4 regions of the Serratia montpellierensis genome follow, and region 4 is predicted to be linked to each of the others. Evidence: predicted binding sites of a transcription regulator. Region 4 holds the regulator's gene; each other region holds the start of a gene.
The links. Region 4 encodes PurR, which represses purine synthesis genes. Its sites were predicted from a motif close to CANGCAAACGTTTGCNTG; they were not measured.
Positions count from the first base shown of each region.

Region 1: the regulator PurR is predicted to act here: its motif matches at 1,891-1,908, upstream of guaB (IMP dehydrogenase).
Region 2: the regulator PurR is predicted to act here: its motif matches at 2,605-2,622, upstream of cybB (cytochrome b561).
Region 3: the regulator PurR is predicted to act here: its motif matches at 2,534-2,551, upstream of FUU19_RS21700 (NCS2 family permease).

Region 1 covers NZ_VOSN01000019.1:152,022-156,552, forward strand. The annotation lists gene FUU19_RS20610 (glycoside hydrolase family 31 protein) at 1-417, shown strand, start outside; gene xseA (exodeoxyribonuclease VII large subunit) at 423-1,799, opposite strand; gene guaB (IMP dehydrogenase) at 1,970-3,433, shown strand; gene guaA (glutamine-hydrolyzing GMP synthase) at 3,535-4,531, shown strand, end outside.
Region 2 covers NZ_VOSN01000005.1:1,022,513-1,027,043, reverse strand. The annotation lists gene FUU19_RS10365 (hypothetical protein) at 1-670, opposite strand, end outside; gene FUU19_RS10360 (hypothetical protein) at 667-1,953, opposite strand; gene cybB (cytochrome b561) at 2,007-2,531, opposite strand; gene FUU19_RS10350 (ABC transporter substrate-binding protein) at 2,801-4,402, opposite strand.
Region 3 covers NZ_VOSN01000021.1:227,900-232,430, forward strand. The annotation lists gene FUU19_RS21695 (Na+/H+ antiporter) at 1-835, opposite strand, end outside; gene FUU19_RS21700 (NCS2 family permease) at 1,033-2,394, opposite strand; gene FUU19_RS21705 (VOC family protein) at 2,712-3,119, opposite strand; gene FUU19_RS21710 (glutathione S-transferase family protein) at 3,167-3,835, opposite strand; gene FUU19_RS21715 (lipocalin-like domain-containing protein) at 3,832-4,275, opposite strand; gene bhsA (multiple stress resistance protein BhsA) at 4,472-4,531, shown strand, end outside.
Region 4 covers NZ_VOSN01000022.1:361,742-366,272, forward strand. The annotation lists gene punC (purine nucleoside transporter PunC) at 1-304, opposite strand, end outside; gene punR (DNA-binding transcriptional activator PunR) at 428-1,372, shown strand; gene purR (HTH-type transcriptional repressor PurR) at 1,369-2,394, opposite strand; gene cydH (cytochrome bd-I oxidase subunit CydH) at 2,719-2,808, shown strand; gene sodB (superoxide dismutase [Fe]) at 2,852-3,448, opposite strand; gene FUU19_RS23985 (C40 family peptidase) at 3,647-4,465, opposite strand.

The sequences.
Region 1 (4,531 bases), on a different contig from region 4:
TGCTTCTACAGCGGCCAGTGGTTTGGCGGCGGCCAGACGGTAACGCTGGCAGCGCCGCTGGAGCGTCTGCCGCTGCTGGTGCGCGCCGGGGCGGCGCTGCCGCTGTCGCAGCGGCTGGCGCATGTGGACGTGGCCGCCGACGATCGGCGCGAGCTGCGGCTGTTTCCGCTCAAGGGCTGCGGCGCAAGCAGTGGGTTGTTGTTTGAGGACGACGGTGAAAGCGACAGCTGGCGTCAGGGCGATGCGCTGTGGCTGCGTTGGGAAATGTGCTGCGACAATCAGCGCATCATGCTGGATATCACGACGGAAGGGCGTTTCCGCCCGGCCTGGCGCACGTTGGCGCTCAGCCTGCCGGAAGGCGAAACGCGCGCGCTGTGGGTAAACGGTGAACCGGGCGAGCGTTTTACGCTGGAGTAGGAGGGTTACTCGGCCGCGCGCTTCTTGCGCGGTTTTTTGGCGACGGTGATGGTTTTCACCTCGCTTTCCACCCAGCCATCCTGCAGGCGGGTTTTCAGCAGTTCGCCGACCTGCGCCTGCTTGGTGGTTTTCAGCAGCTCGCCGCGCGGGGTTTGCGTCACGCTGTAGCCGCGCGCCAGCGTCGCCAGCGGGCTGACGGTTTCCAGCTGGCTGCAGGCCACGCCGAAGCGCTGGCGGTAGGCGTTGAGCTGCCGCTCCATCGCCTGCTGCAGGCGGTATTCCTGCTGCTGCACGCGCTGTTGGTAGCGGTGAATGCGGCCCTGTGGCTGCACCTGTGCCAGCCGCTGCTGGGCGCGTTCGCTGCGGCGGGCGGCCAGGCGCAGCTGTTGCTGCATGCCGTCTTCCATCCGGCGCTGCAGCTTGAACAGCAGCGTCTGCTGGCGCGCCAGGCGCAGATGCGGATGCTGCTGCTGTAAACGGTGGTGAATGCGGGTGAACTGCTGCTGGCGCTGCGCCAGGTAGTAATCCATCGCCATCTCCAGCCGCTGCTGCTGCGACTGCAGCTGGCGCAACAGCTCAAGCTGATTGCGGCTGACCAGTTCGGCGGCGGCGGAAGGAGTCGGCGCGCGCAGATCGGCGACGAAGTCGGCGATGGTGACGTCGGTTTCATGGCCGACGGCGCTGACGATCGGAATACGGCTGGCGAAGATCGCCCGCGCCACGCGTTCGTCGTTGAAGCTCCACAGATCTTCCAGCGAACCGCCGCCGCGGCCGACGATCAGCACGTCGCATTCATCGCGGCGGTTGGCGGTCTCGATGGCGCGCACGATCTGCATCGACGCTTCCGCGCCCTGCACCGAGGTGGGGTAGATGACGATCGGCAGCGACGGATCGCGCCGCTGCAATACCTGCAGAATATCGTGCAGCGCCGCGCCGCTGGCGGAGGTGATCACCCCGACGCGTTTGGCCGGGGCGGGCAGCGGCTGCTTGAATTGCTGATCGAACAGTCCTTCGGCGCTCAGGCGCTGTTTCAGCTGCTCGAACTGTTGCTGTAGCAGGCCGTCGCCGGCGGGCTGCATGCTCTCGGCGATCAGCTGGTAGTCGCCGCGCGGTTCATACAGCGTGATGCTGGCGCGCACCAAGACCTGCTGGCCGTTTTGCGGCCGGAAGGTGACGCGGCGGTTGCTGTTGCGGAACATCGCGCAGCGCACCTGGGCGCGGTCGTCTTTCAGCGTGAAATACCAGTGGCCGGAGGCGGGCTGGGAGAGGTTGGAGATCTCGGCGGAGAGCCAAATCTGCCCCATTTCCATTTCCAGCAGTTGGCGAACCGTCTGATTCAGGCGGCTTACGGTAAAAATGGAAGGCGAAACAGGTAGCGACATGTGACCCAGATCAAATTTCAAAACAATCACTTAATTGGTCGATACTACATGGCTGAAAAAGGTAATCAAGACTTTTTGTAAGAAAGTGCTGGAGGCAACCGATTCCGCTCTGTATAATGCCGCGGCAATATTTTATCTTTTTCACAGCCCACCCTGGTGAGATATTGCCCATGCTACGTATCGCTAAAGAAGCTCTGACGTTTGACGACGTCCTCCTGGTTCCAGCCCACTCCACGGTTCTGCCTAACACCGCAGAGCTCGGCACTCAACTGACCAAAACCATCCGCCTGAACATCCCTATGCTGTCCGCAGCCATGGATACCGTTACCGAATCCGGCCTGGCCATCGCGCTGGCGCAGGAAGGCGGCCTGGGCTTCATCCACAAAAACATGTCTATCGAACGCCAGGCTGAAGAAGTCAGCCGCGTGAAGAAGCATGAAAGCGGCGTAGTTACCGACCCGCAGACCGTTACCCCGTCCACCACGCTGCAGGAAGTGAAAGAGCTGACCGCGCGCAACGGCTTCGCCGGTTACCCGGTCGTTACCGAAGACAACGAGCTGGTCGGCATCATCACCGGCCGCGACGTGCGCTTCGTGACCGATCTGACCCAGCCGGTCACCGCGGTCATGACGCCGAAAGATCGCCTGGTCACCGTGAAAGAAGGTGAAGCGCGCGACGTGGTGCTGCAGAAGATGCACGAAAAGCGCGTAGAAAAAGCGCTGGTGGTGGACGACAGCTTCCACCTGCTGGGCATGATCACCGTTAAAGACTTCCAGAAAGCGGAACGTAAGCCGAACGCCTGTAAAGACGAGCACGGCCGTCTGCGCGTGGGTGCGGCGGTCGGCGCCGGCGCCGGCAACGAAGAGCGCGTTGACGCGCTGGTGGCGGCAGGCGTTGACGTTCTGCTGATCGACTCCTCGCACGGCCACTCCGAAGGCGTGTTGCAGCGCATCCGCGAAACCCGCGCCAAATACCCGGATCTGCAGATCGTCGGCGGCAACGTCGCGACCGCAGCGGGCGCCAAAGCGCTGGCTGAAGCCGGCGTGAGCGCGGTGAAAGTGGGTATCGGCCCTGGCTCTATCTGTACCACCCGCATCGTGACCGGCGTGGGCGTACCGCAGATCACCGCCATCGCCGACGCGGTGGAAGCGCTGGAAGGCACTGGCATCCCGGTTATCGCCGACGGCGGCATCCGCTTCTCCGGCGACATCGCCAAAGCGATCGCCGCGGGCGCATCCTGCGTGATGGTCGGCTCCATGCTGGCGGGCACCGAAGAATCCCCGGGCGAAATCGAGCTGTATCAGGGCCGTTCGTTCAAATCTTACCGCGGCATGGGCTCGCTGGGCGCGATGTCCAAAGGCTCTTCCGACCGTTACTTCCAGACCGATAACGCCGCCGACAAACTGGTGCCGGAAGGTATCGAAGGCCGCGTGGCCTATAAAGGCATGCTGAAAGCCATCGTGCACCAGCAGATGGGCGGCTTGCGCTCCTGCATGGGCCTGACCGGCTGCGCCACCATCGACGATCTGCGCACCAAGGCGGAGTTCGTGCGCATCAGCGGCGCCGGCATTCAGGAAAGCCACGTGCACGACGTGACCATCACCAAAGAGTCGCCGAACTACCGCATGGGCTGATGCCTTAACCTCTCCTGAGTGAGAGGCCGGGGTGGGGCGCCAAGCCCCATCCCGAAACACACATTTTCGCTCTTTTTCTCTTGTTGCTGGAATTCGCCTCAATGACACAAAATATCCATAAGCATCGCATCCTGATACTGGACTTCGGTTCGCAATACACCCAACTGGTCGCCCGCCGCGTGCGCGAAATCGGCGTTTACTGCGAACTGTGGGCCTGGGACGTTAGCGAAGAGCAGATCCGCGAATTCAACCCAAGCGGCATCATCCTGTCCGGCGGCCCGGAAAGCACCACCGAAGCCGGCAGCCCGCGCGCCCCTGACTACGTGTTCAATGCCGGTGTGCCGGTGCTGGGTGTGTGCTACGGCATGCAGACCATGGCGATGCAGCTGGGTGGCCATGTGCAGGGTTCCAACGAACGCGAGTTCGGCTACGCGCAGGTGGAAATCGTCAAAGAGAGCGCGCTGCTGCGCGACATCGAAGACGCCATCAGCCCGGCCGGCAAACCGCTGCTGGACGTGTGGATGAGCCACGGCGACAAAGTGACCGCAATCCCGTCCGACTTCGTGACCATCGCCAGCACCGACACCTGCCCGTTCGCCATTATGGCCAACGAAGAAAAACGCTTCTACGGCGTGCAGTTCCACCCGGAAGTGACCCACACCCGTCAGGGCCAGCGCATGCTGGAGCGTTTCGTACTGGACATCTGCCAGTGTGAAGCCCTGTGGACCCCGGCCACCATCATCGAAGATGCGGTCGAGCGCATCCGCGAGCAGGTGGGTGAAGACCACGTGATCCTCGGCCTGTCCGGCGGCGTCGACTCCTCCGTGACCGCGATGCTGCTGCACCGCGCCATCGGCAAACGCCTGACCTGCGTGTTCGTCGACAACGGCCTGCTGCGCCTGAACGAAGCCAAGCAGGTGATGGAAATGTTCGGCGACCACTTCGGCCTGAACATCGTGCACGTTGAGGCGGAAAACCGCTTCCTGACCGCACTGGCGGGCGTGGACGAGCCGGAAGCCAAGCGCAAGATCATCGGCCGCGTGTTCGTTGAAGTGTTCGATGAAGAAGCCTGCAAGCAAGAGCAGGTGAAATGGCTGG
Region 2 (4,531 bases), on a different contig from region 4:
TCTCGGGCATGGATTTGCGCTTTCCGGCGGCGTTAGCCGTCGGTGAGTCCTCCTCGCCGCGCTCAAAGCCCAGCAGCTGCCGCGCGTCCAGCTGCGCCGGCAGATCCAGCGTTTGCCGCCAATGGGCGCCAAAGTCCGGGCTGTAGAATACGCCTTCGGTGCTGATGAAATACAGCGCGCGTTGCCCCGGCAGCGCCACCAGTTTGCCGCCGATAAAGGAAGGCTGGTTGTCGTCGCCCTCCGGCCAGGGGATCAGCGCCCCGAGGGTGCCCCGTTGCACATCGACCAGCCGGCGCCCCTTGGACAGAAAAAGCGCGCACTCCTGCTCGACGCAAACCGCATCGTAGATCGATTCGTCGAGTTGCCCCAGCATCTGCAACCCCTTCGGGCCGGTGAATAACACCTGGCTGAGGTAGCTGGCCGCCCAGCCGTAAAAGCTATTGTAGGCCCCGCGTTCACTCCTTTTGCTGATGAGCAGCAGAGCGCCGTCCTGCGCCGGGTAGCTGTGGATGAGATCGTAACGGGCTATCGTCGGCAAGGCTTCGTCGCTCTGGGTCCATTGCCACTGTGCATAGCGTTGTTCAGGGGCGAGGAAATAGACGCCCAGCGCGCTGGCCAAAAACAGCATCAGGATAATAAGGGGTCTTTTATAAAGCGCTAACGTCATCATTTCAGCTCCGTCACCTGTTCCTGCCGCCATAGCCTGCGGCGCAGATGGCGCAGGTATTTGAACGTTTTAAACGTGCGGTGCTGGTCAAACGCATAGAGGCGGCAGATCTGGGCGAAGCCCTCGATCAGCAGCGCCAGGCCGCTGATCATCAGCATCAGCAGCAGCAGAATCGGCGGCAATTCACTGCCGAGGCGCTTCAGGGTCCAGGCATCCAGGTAAAAGCCCGCTGGGGTATCGGCGTTATCCCACACGATCATGCCGAGCATCAAACACATCATGATCGCGCCGAGGATGAAGACGACGCGCGCGCTCAGGTTAAGGCCGGCTTCGGTGAAGTAGCGGCTGCCGCCGATGAGATAGGTCTGGCGGTCGCGGTGATTGATGATCCCACGCACCGTCGGCAACTCGGGGACGGTGTCGTTTTCGCAATACAGCACCTGCAGCGGATCGCCTTTGGCGATGAAAAGCGGATGTTGCCGACGAAATACCGGATGCAGTTTGGTATTGGGGACGTTGAGCGCGCGGGTCGTCAACGCGAAGTGCGTCTCCTTCTGGCGCCACGCATAAGTGTCCAAATACTGCACCTGCCGCGGGAGCTTATAGTTGCGGAGTTTGTAGCTCAGGGCGTTGACCGTCTCGATGCCGGAGGCCTCGACGCCGTTCGGGAGGGGAGGCGCGGTCTGCAGCGGTGCGGTCGCCGGCACGGCGTCTGCACGGACGGCCCGATATCTGATACCGGGGATGTTCAGGCTGAGCGAGCCGGGCGGCGTGACGTCTTGCCCCTGCAGCACGCGATCCAGCGCCCTGAGCAGGCGCCTGCGGCCGCGGTGCGCAATCAACAGGAGCTCCGAACCGACGAACAGCACCAGGCCGATGCCGATAAGGCCGGCGATGATGGCGATAAAAAACAGGACGAGGGTCAGCCAGGAATCTTCCCGGTCCATGATGAAAAAGCTCGCCGGGAAACCACCGGCCAGCACGATGCCCAGCAGCAGCAGGGCAAAGTATTTCAGCTTGTATTTCAGCGTTCTGTCGGGCTCCAGGCGGCCTTTCGTGCCGTGCAGCAGCCAGTGCAGCCAGTAGCTGCCGTCCCGCAGGCGGTGGGCGCCGATCTTCACCCGATCGCCGGCGGCGAGCGTGGCCAGCAGGTTTTCGCTGTCGCTGAAGTCGTCACGGTAAAAAAAGAACGTCTGGCCGGAAGCGATGAGCCTCACCAGATTGTCGGGCGCCGTCTGTTGGCAAGCGCATTGCTCGACGGTCACATGAAAAAATTGGGTTTGCATGTCATTCCCTGTCAGCGGGCGTGGCCCGAAAATTCATCCCTGGCGCCGGGTGGTCAGCGCTTTTTCAGCAACGGCAGCATGCGCACCAGCGCATTGTCCTTGACGATATAGTGGTGGAACAGCGCGGCGGCGGCATGCAGGCCGATCAGCCAGTAGCCGAATGATGCCAGCGTTTTGTGCCAGCCGATAATCGCCCGCGCCTGCGGCCGATCGGCCACGTCAGCAAACGGCATCGGCAGGCCGAATAGATACCACTCTTTGCCCCCCAGATAGCGCGAATAGACCCCCAGCACCGGCAGCGTCAGCAGCAGCAGGTAGATCAGGGTGTGCGTCAGGTGCGCCAGGCCGGTTTGCCACTTCGGCGGTTTGGGCGCGATGGCGGGCGAGGGGTGGCGCCAGCGCAGGAACAGGCGGGCGATCATCAGCGCAAATACCGTTACGCCGCAGCTGAAGTGGGTGACAACCAGCACGTACCAGGGGGCGCTGCCTGGTTCGGCCAAGCCGCGCAGCTCGATGGTGACGCAGGCGATGACCAGCAGGATCGCCACCAGCCAGTGCAGGCGAATTTGCCACGGCATGTAGGTGTTCTGCACCGGGTTACCTTTTGATGTTAAAGGGTCTGTGCGTCGATGGTAACGAAATGTTACATCGGAGGAAAGCGCGTGCGCGCAATTTAGGCAAAACGCCAGGCTCAACTCACTTATTAAGCTATTGGTTTAGTGGGGTATGCGCCAGGCGGTAGAGGGGCATCGTAAGTTGTGAAGCTAATGGACGACAGTTTCAGAGGCTGGCAGCTTATTAAGTGATGAAGCGGGTTGCGCCGCAGCCCGCGCTGCGGCGCCTGACATCAGTTCAATTTGGCCTTGGCGAAATCGCTGCCGTTCACGTCCACCACATAGCCGCTCAGGTTGCTGCGGGTGGCGTAGAACACCTTGCCTGTGGCCAACGGCAGCCACGGCGCCTGTTTGGCGAAGATCACCTGCGCCTGTTGATACAGCTTGGCGCGCGCCTGCGGCTGGTTCTCCTGGATCGCCTGCTGGATCAGCCGGTCATAATCCTTATCGCACCAGCGCGCTACGTTGGCGCCGCTCTGCACGCCGGCGCAGCCGAGCAGGGTGGCGAAGTTGTCCGGATCGCCGTTGTCCGACACCCAGCCGTACAGCGCGCTCTGCTGCTCGCCTTTGCGCAGCCCGGCCAGGTACTGACCCCACTCCCAGGTGACGATCTTGGCCTTCACGCCCACCTTCGCCCAGTCGCTTTGGATCATCTCGGCGATGCGCTTCGAGTTCGGGTTGTAAGGGCGCTGTACCGGCATCGACCAGATGTCGGTCTCAAAGCCCTGCTCCAGCCCGGCCTGCTTCAGCAGCTCGCGCGCCTTCTGCGGATCGTAGGCGTACTCCGGCAGTTTATCGTTGTAGCCCAGCATGCCCGGCGGCAGCAGCGAATTGGCCGGCGTGCCGCTGTCTTTGAACACCGCGGCGACGATCGCTTTCTTGTCTACCGCGTAGCTCAACGCCTGGCGCACCAGCAGGTTGTCGAACGGTTTTTTCTGGGTGTTGAACGCCAGATAGCCGACATTCAGCCCGGTAATGTCGTGCAGCTGCAGGTTGCCGTCGGCCTTGATGGCGGCGAACTGTTCCGGCAGCGGCGCGGGGATGATCTGGCATTCGTTGGTTTTCAGCTTGGCCAGCCGGGTTTGCGGATCCGGCGTGATGGAGAAGATCAGGTGCTTGCTGGCCACTTCGCCCTGCCAGTAGTGCGGATTGGCGATGTAGCGGATCAGCGAATCCTGTTTGTACTGCTGCAGCGCAAACGGCCCGGTGCCGATCGGCCAGTTGTCGACGTATTCCGGCGTGCCCTTTTTCAGCATGGCGTCGGCGTATTCGGCGGACAGGATCGAGGCGAAATCCATCGCCCAGTCAGCGACGAAGGCGGCGTTGGGCTGGCTCAGCGTGAAGCGCACGTGATGCTCGTCCACCGCTTCCACCTGGGTGATCAGCTTATCCAGGCCCATGTCGGTGAAGTATTCATAGTTGCCGCCGGAGACCTTGTGATAAGGGTTAGCGGGATCCTTCTGCCGCATCACGGTGAACACCACGTCTTCGGCGTTGAAGTCGCGTGTCGGGGTGAAGTATTTGTTGCTGTTGAATTTCACGCCCTGGCGCAGGGTAAAGGTATAGGTCTTGCCGTCCGGGCTGACGCTCCACTCGGTGGCCAGCGAAGGGGCGGGGGTTTTATCGCTTTCGCGCAGCGTCACCAAGCGGTTGTACAGCACCTGCGAGGTGGCGATAAAGGTCGGCCCGGAGCTGGAGAGCTGCGGGTTGAACGATTCCGGCGAGGCGACGGTGCAGTACACCAGCGCATCGGAAGCGGCCAGCGCGCCGCCCGCCGACAGCAGGCCGCAGCCGGCCAGCACCAATCCGGCGATAGGGTGTTTTAAAAACGTCAAGGCAAGATCCTCAGGTGGAGTGGGCCGTTACCGGCGAATTGATTTAACTATAGATAACGGATGGCGAGACGGGGAACAAGCATCTCACCTGCGCATTCTGTGCGCCCCGCGTTGCCTGCCGCCGCAGCG
Region 3 (4,531 bases), on a different contig from region 4:
CCAGCATCGCCCATACGCTGTTGGCGCGCAGGCGCATCGCCAGCGGCGCGTTGCGTATCACGCCGGACTGGCTGATGGTCATCCCCGCCGCCACCGCCGCCAGGATGCCGGAGACGCCGATGTGTTCGGCGATCAGGTAAGAAGCGAACGGCAGCAGCAGCAGGAACACGATCTGGGTCGCCGGATCGTCGCCGCTCCAGCGGCTCATCACCCGCAGCGATTTACTGTAGGTCCAGGTGACCGCCACGCCGGCCAGCAGGCCGCCGATCGCCACTTTGAGGAATTCGAGGGTCGCGCCGCCCACGGTGAACACCATGGTGCCCATCGCCACCGCGATGGCGAACTTGAGCGACACCAGGCCGGAGGCGTCGTTCATCAGCGCCTCACCCTCGAGCACGCCCATGATTGGCTTCGGAATGCGCCCTTTGCCGACGATGCCGGACAGCGCCACGGCATCGGTTGGCGACAGCACCGCCGCCAACGCGAAGGCCGCCACCAGCGGAATGCCCGGCACCATGGCGTAGATCAGATAGCCGACGCCGACCACGGTGATCAGCACCAGCACCAGCGCCAGGCCGAGAATTTCACGCCCATGGTGCAGGAATTCGCGCGTCGGCGTTTTCCAGCCGTCGGCAAACAGCAGCGGCGGAATGAACAGCACCAGGAACAGTTCGGGATCAAAGTCGACGTGCAGCCCGAAATGCGGCCAGGCCAACAGGGCCCCGATGGCGATTTGCATCAGCGGCAGTGGCACCTGGAACGGCAACATGCGCGTCACCACCCCGGACAGGGAGACCACCAGGATCAAAATGAGGATTGTAAAAAAGATTTCCATGCTTTCCTTAGACTCTACGATTCAGACGACATCGGCTCAGGGCCTGCGTTGGTCCCGATAGTAGATCACTTTTTTTACAGCCGTTAAAGCTTGTTGTGCCTTTCAAAACGCGGTGCAGAGCAGAAGAAGACTTATCTTAAGAAGGGAAATGCCGTGACAGGTTCCCCCGCCCGCCGGGCGAGGGAACTCTGAGGGGCTTAAATCGCCCAGCCGCCGGCGTAGAACGCCACCAGCGCCACGGCGATCAGCACGGTGCCGATGTTCAGCTTGCGCCATTCACCTGAGAAGATGCGGCCGATGACCAGCGAGCTGAAGCCCAGCATGATGCCGGTAACGATGTTACAGGTCAGCACGATGAACACCGCGCACAGCAGGCCGGCCATCGCGTCGACGAAGTCGTTGAAGTCCAGCTTGGTGACGTTGCTCAGCATCAGCAGGCCAACGTACATCAGCGCCGGTGCGGTGGCATAGACCGGCACCAGATAGGCCAGCGGCGACAGGAACAGGATCAGCAGGAACAGAATGCCGACCACGGTGGCGGTCAGGCCGGTCTTGCCGCCCGCGGCGGTGCCGGCGGCGGACTCGATGTAGACCGCGGCGGGCGCGGCGCCCACCAGGCCGGAGAAGATGCTGCTCAGGGAATCCGAGGTCAGCGCCTTGCCGCCGTTGATAATCTGCCCGTCTTTATCCAGCAGGTTGGCCTGCCCGGCCACCGCGCGGATGGTGCCGGTGGCGTCGAATACCGCGGTCATCACCAGCGCCAGCACGCTCGGCAACACCACCGGCTGCAACGCGCCCATGATATCCAGGCTGAAGATCAACGATTTGCCGTCAGCGTCCGCCAGGCTCGGCATGGCGAACAGCCCTTGGTATTTCACCGCCGGATCGACGATCAGGCCAATGATGGAAATGGCGATGATCACCAGTAGAATGCCGCCGGGCACGCGCAGTTTCTCCAGGCCGAAGATCACCGCCAGGCCAACCAGCGTCATCACCACCGGGAAAGAGGTGAACGCGCCGAGCGCCACCGGCAGACCATCCAGCGGGTTCTTCACCACCAGGCCGACACCGTTGGCGGCGATCAGCAGCAGAAACAGACCAATACCGATACCGGTGCCGTGCGCCACGCCCATCGGCAGGTTGCGCAGGATCCAGGCGCGGATGCCGGTGACCGAGATGACGGTAAACAGCACGCCCATCACGAACACCGCGCCCAGCGCCACCGGAATGCTGATGTGCTGGCCCAGCACCAGGCTGAAAGCGGTGAAAGCGGTCAATGAAATCGCACAGCCGATGGCCATCGGCAGGTTAGCCCACAGCCCCATCAGCAGCGAGCCCAGCCCGGCCACCAGGCAGGTGGAGACGAACACCGCCGCCGGCGGGAAGCCCGCTTTGCCCAGCATGCTCGGCACCACGATCACCGAGTACACCATCGCCAGGAAGGTGGTCAGCCCCGCCACCACCTCCTGACGCACGCTGCTGCCGCGTGCGGAAATTTTAAAATAGCCATCAAGCCCGCCGGTTGGTTTTGCGGCGTGGTTCGCTTGAGAGTTCGACATAGGTTACTTCCCCTGTGTTTCATGAATCGGCCCGTCGCAGCAGGCCTGTAATCTCGCCCGCGCCCGATCGTCACGTAATCGTTTACGTCACGTTCCGCTTCCTTGCCCTTCCGTCGCATCGCCAACGGCAATGCGCACCAAGGCAAACGTTTAACTCGCAGCGCGCGGTACGGGTAATTTATGGTGGTTTATTCAAGGCAAACGATTATCCTGCCTTCCATAGCGTCTAATCAACTAAAGATCGCGGCAATTTATGCAGAAAGTGGCGAGAATGGCGTCTGCACGATAAAACCGGGGCGAGGGACGCCCCGGCGAGATTACTGCACCTGTACCGCAGCGGGATCCATATACATCAATTCCCAGATATGGCCGTCCAGATCCTGAAAGCCGTGGCCGTACATCATGCCGTAGTCGCGCGGCTGATGATAAGTGTTGCCGCCGCCGGCGACCGCCTTGCGTACCAGTTCGTCCACCGCCGCCCGGCTGGGTTGCGACAGGCATACCAGCACTTCGGTGGCCTGTTTGGCGTCGCCGATCGGGTTCGGGGTAAACATCCTGAATTTGTCGTGGGTCAGCAACATCACGTAAATCGTGTCGCTGACCACCATGCACGCAGCGGTGTCGTCGGTGAATTGCGGGTTGAAAGTGAAACCCAGGTGGGTGAAGAACGCCATCGAGGCGGGCAGATCGCTGACGGGCAGGTTAACGAAGATTTGCGTAGCCATGGGCTACCTCCGATGAAGAATGACCCCATCGAGTATAGCCCATCAGGTTAGCTCAGCAGGTCGTAAGGGCCGCCCTGCTCCAACGCCCGCTGGTAGGCGGGCCGGGCATGAATACGCTGCAGAAAGCCGCGCAGTTTCGGGCAATCATCCAACGCGCCGCGCGCCGCCATCGCCTCCAGCGGGAAGCTCATCTGAATGTCCGCCGCGCTGAAGTCGTTGCCGACAAACCAGCTGCCCTTGTTCAGGTGCTGTTCGAGGAATTCGCAGTGCGGCGCGATCTGCTTGTCGAGATATTCGCGCTGCACGCCCTTGCCGATCGCGCCGGCCACCGGCCGCAGCAGCCAGGGGATCGGCGGCTGGCCGAGCCGGCTGAACACCAGTTTCATCACCAACAGCGGCATCAGCGATCCTTCGGCGTAGTGCAGCCAGTAGCGGTATTGCTGGCGCGCGTGGAAGTCGGTCGGCATGAACATCCCTTGCGCGTCATAGGCTTCCTGCAGGTATTCGATAATGGCGCCGGATTCCGCCAGCGTCAGATCGCCATCGACGATCACCGGCGATTTGCCCAGCGGGTGGATCTTTTTCAGCGCCGCCGGCGCCAGCATAGTCTGCGGATCGCGTTCGTAGCGTTGCACCTGATAGGGCACGCCCAGCTCTTCCAGAAACCACAGAATGCGCTGCGACCGTGAGTGATTGAGATGATGAACAATGATCATAAAGAAGCTCCTGTGCGCTGCCACACCAGTTCGCCCACCTGTACGCCGTTGCCGAGCTGCAAGGGCACCGTGCGCAACGTCAGCCGATCGCCGCTGAAAGCGTATAAACGCACCTGCCGGCTGCCTACCCAGTTGGGGAACGAACAGCCTTCGACCTGATGCATCACCCGCTGTTCGCTTTCCTCCACCTGATAGCGGCCGAAGTAGCAAATCATATTGATGAAGGCCGCGCGGATCTCCCGCTCGGACCCCTGCGCCAAATCGTCGGCGGCGAAGCGCGGCCGCACGGCACTGTAAAGCTGCGCTGCCATCGTGCCGTTGGCCTCATAGTGGATGCGCCCCAACACCTGCTCGCCCAGCGGGTAATTCAGCTCGCCGTCCTGGTTTTCAAATGCCGAGGACACCAGCGCCCAGCTGCCGATAAACGCGTTTACCGTCATTACGCTTCTCCGGTTAAGGATCGTCTGTAAAGGGTAGTGGCGATTTTTACCGCGCGCCAGCGGGTGAAAAAATAATCAGTTTATTTGAATGAGATACTCAAAACTCTCCGGTTTTTTATTCCAACCTGCCGCACTATTATTTAACACATCGAGAGACAACGGGCTCTCACCCAATCAATACGCTGAGGAATACATCATGAAAAACGTCAAAATTTTTGCTACCGCTGCGCTGCTGGCTACCGCTTCTTTCGCTACC
Region 4 (4,531 bases):
AACGCAGGATCCAAAGCTGCACGGCGTTCTCCACCCACAGCATGCCCAGGCAGCCGACGGCGAACAGCGTCAGGCCGATCAATAATACCGGTTTGCGGCCCAGGCGGTCGGAGAGCGGCCCCCACAGCAGCTGCGCGAAGGCGAAGCCGGCCAGGAAGATGCTCAGGCTGGCGCTGACCGCGCCGGCGGAAATTTGCAGTTCCTCCCGCATGGCGCCAAAGGCGGGCAGGTACATATCGGTCGCCAGATAACCCAGCATGCTCAGGCCGGCGAGATAGAACATAAAACCAAAGGAATTTCGCATGGTATTTCTCGTTAATATTTTAGTGTCGCAGGTTTTTAGCGCCGGCCAGTGTATCCGGCTGGATCTCTGCTTGTGAAACGGTAATATTTGCAAAGTGCTGTTAAAAAAATTGAAGGCAAAGCGATGTGGTCTGAATATTCTCTTGAAGTGGTCGACGCGGTGGCGCGTACCGGCAGTTTCAGCGCGGCGGCGCAGGAGCTGCACCGGGTGCCGTCGGCGGTGAGCTACACGGTACGGCAGCTGGAACAATGGCTGGCGGTGCCGCTGTTTGAGCGGCGTCACCGTGATGTGGAGTTGACGCCGGCCGGTGCGCTGTTTATCAAGGATGCGCGAGTTGTTATCAAAAAAATGCTCGACACCCGCCGCCACTGTCAGCAGGTGGCCAACGGGTGGCGCGGCCAGCTGAATATCGCCGTGGACATCATCGTCAAACCGCAGCGCAGCCGCCAGCTGGTGCTGGATTTTTACCGGCATTTCCCCGATGTCGAACTGATGTTGCAACCCGAGGTGTTTAACGGCGTGTGGGATGCGTTAGTGGACGGCAGAGCGGACATGGCGATCGGTGCCACCCGCGCGGTGCCGGTCGGCGGCGGCTTCGCCTTTCGCGACATGGGGTATATGAACTGGCTGTGCGTGGTCAGCCCACAGCACCCGCTCGCGCAACTGGCAGGGCCGCTGAATGACGATCGGCTTAGGCCGTACCCTGCGCTTTGTCTGGAAGACACTTCGCGCAATCTGCCCAAGCGCGTCACCTGGACGCTGGATAACCAGCGGCGGCTGGTGGTGCCGGACTGGACCTCGGCGCTCGACTGTCTGTGCGCCGGGTTGTGCGTCGGTATGATGCCGGCGCATCTGGCGCTGCCGCGGGTGCAGCGCGGTGAGTTGAAGGCGTTGCAGCTGCAGCAGCCGTTTCCCGCCAGCCCGTGCTGCCTGACCTGGCAGCAGGATAAACCGTCACCGGCGATGAGCTGGCTGCTGGCGTATCTGGGCGATGGGGAGACGCTGAATCAGGAGTGGCTGAGCGAGGCGAAGCCGGAAGCCGCGCAGGCTTCCGGCGCGGGGGATTAGCGGCGGTAGTCGATGAACGGCCCGTCGGCGACCGAGCGGCGTTCGATCAGCTTCGGATGCACTTCGATCACCTGCGACTCTTCGCGCTTGCTGATGATGCGATCCAGCAGCATGGTGAAGGCCATTTCGCCCAGGCGCTCTTTCGGCTGGTGAATGGTGGTCAGCGCCGGGGTGAAGTAGCGGGCGTTGCGCACGTTGTCGTAGCCGATCACGGAAATATCCTGCGGCACCCGCAGGCCCAGCTCGTCGGCGGCGCAGATGGCACCCATCGCCATGATATCACCGCCGCAGAATACCGCGGTCGGCCGCTGTTTTTGCGACAGAATTTGGTGCATCGCCTTGTAGCCGGACTCCGGCTCGAAGTCGCCCTGGACGATCCACTCTTCGCGAATGTCGATATGCGCTTCCTGCAGCGCCTTCATAAAGCCCTGGTGACGGCCGCCGCCGGTGTTGCGCGACAGCTGGCCCGGAATGGCGCCGATCTCGCGGTGACCGCGTTCGATCAGGTAACGGCCGGCCAGATAGCCGCCTTCGAATGCGTTATCGATGATGGTGTCGGTGAAGTCGCCGCGCGCGGCGCCCCAGTCCATCACCACCATCGGGATGTTACGGTAGTCTTCCAGCATGCCCAGCAACTGATCCGGGTACTCGGAGCACATGACCAGCAGGCCGTCGACGCGCTTTTGGGCCAGCATCGCCAGGTAGGCGCGCTGCTTGTCCAGATTGTTGTGCGAGTTGCACAGGATCAGGGTGTAGCCTTTGCTGTAGCAGCTGTTTTCCACCGCTTCGATCACTTCGGCAAAGTAGGGGGCTTCGCTCGAGGTGGCCAGCAGGCCGATCGATTTGGTGTGATTGACTTTCAGGCTGCGCGCCACGGCGCTCGGCGAATAGTGCAGCTCTTTAATGGCGGCCCACACGGCCGCTTTGGTCTCTTCGGCGACGAAACGAGTCTTATTGATGACGTGCGAAACGGTGGTGGTGGAAACGCCCGCGCGTTTGGCCACATCTTTAATCGTTGCCATGTAAGGAATGACTCCTGAACTCACATGTTTACAGCATGTAAGTGTGATGTTAATCGTTTGCCTACGTAGATCCTTCTCCAGAGAAGCGAAAACTGAGTTTTTAGTGTGTTGAAGTCTTCAGCGCTTAATCAGGAGGGGCATGGATGCCGGTACGCAGTTGTGAACTGCGAATTTTGTCGCATATTGAACAAAAGTGGAAGAGGTAATCGAGATTATAAACCGGGAAATGATAACAAGATTTTATCGGCGAACTGTGGGAAAATGATTTGACGTACTAATTGTGCGCCTTTTATCCTTAGGAAAGCCTATTTTAAAGGAGTTGTCATGGATACCGAATTGAAGATGTCGCTGTTCACTACCGTCTGCGCGTTGGCGGTCATTATCGCTTTCAGCTTCGTTGCCGCGTTGAATTGATTTCCCGCCGGCGATAAAAAAGGCGCAGCCTGGCTGCGCCTCATCACCTCAGAACCTGGCGTAAGCGCAGGTTTTCCGCTGCGAAGGTCCAGTTGACCAACGCCCAGAAGTTTTCCAGGTATTTTGGACGCGCATTGCGGTAATCGATGTAATACGCGTGTTCCCACACGTCAACTGTCAGCAGCGGTTTGTCTTCACCGGTCAGCGGGGTGGCCGCGTTGGAGGTGTTGACGATCGCCAGCGCGCCGTCCGGTTTTTTCACCAGCCAGGTCCAGCCTGCACCGAAGTTTTTCACTGCGGCATCGGTGAACTGCTCTTTGAACGCAGCGAAAGAGCCGAAGGATTTGACGATCGCCGCCGCCAGTTCGCCCTGCGGTTCACCGCCGCCCTGTGGTGACAGGCAGTGCCAGTAGAAGGTGTGGTTCCACACCTGCGCGGCGTTGTTGAAGACGCCGCCGTTAGAGGTCTTGATGATCTCTTCGAGCGATTTGCCCTCGAACTCGCTGCCTTTCACCAGGTTGTTCAGGTTAACCACGTAGGTGTTGTGGTGCTTGCCGTAGTGGTATTCCAGGGTCTCGGCGGAGATGTGCGGCTCGAGCGCGTTTTTCTCATACGGTAATGCAGGTAATTCAAACGACATTGCTTCCTCCTTTACAGCGCCATTCGCTTCCCGCCGGGCGAGAATCATATGGGCCGTTTTTTATTGTGGTCATTCAATCTTAACAATTTTCGTCATAAAAAACAGGAAGAAAAGCGAGAAATGCGCGTGGGGCGGTGCGATGGGCGATAGCTTGAGCAGGCGGTTGCGACCAGGGCCGCAACCGCGCAAAACAGGGAATTAACGGATAGTTTTCGGCGTCACTACGCGGCGTGCGCCGATGTAGTGGTTTTGCCAATAGTCGTTATCGAGCTGGCTGATGCGGATCTCTTCGCCGGTGCGCGGCGACTGGATGAATTTGCCGTTGCCGAGGTAGACGCCAACATGGTCCGCCACGCCGCGGTTGTTGATGCGGAAGAACACCAGATCGCCGCTTTCCAGTTCGCTTTTCTTGATCGGCGCCGCATCGCGCAGGTGATACATCTCGTTGGCGGTGCGCGGCATCTTGATTTTCACTACGTCTTTGTAGGCGTAATAGATAAGGCCGCTGCAGTCGAAGCCGGTGCGCGGCGAGCTGCCGCCCCAGCGGTAAGGTTTGCCCATCTGGCCCATCAGCTTGGCCATCGCGGTTTGTTTGGCGTGTTGGTAGCGTTTTTTGTGGGCGGGACTGAGTTTCAACGGCTTTTCTTCACGCGCCAGTTTGGCGGTGGCCATACCGGCTTCGCGGTGGCGGCCATAGCCTTTTTTATAGCCCTTTTTCGGCGGGGTAACTTTAATCTTGGCTGTTTTCTGCGCTTTGGCCTTGGGTTTGGCGCTGGCGATCTTTTTCGCGCTTTTCTCGCTTTTCGCCTTGGCGGTCTTGGCTTTTTTCTCGGGAGCCGTCACTTTGGCTTTTTTAGCGGCTTTGTCCGCTTTCTTTTTTCTGCGGTCATCGGGCCGCGCTTCATTAGCATGGCTTTTACGCTGCTCGGCGGCAACACGCGCCTGTGGCGCAGCGTGCGCCAAATTGAAGAAGAGCTGCGTAAACAGCAGCGCAAAGAGCGTAAGAATTAAACGCATGTCGACGTCACCAACCTTGGCCCCGAAACGGATATCGAAAGAGTTACAGTATTCCCGAATTTCGCC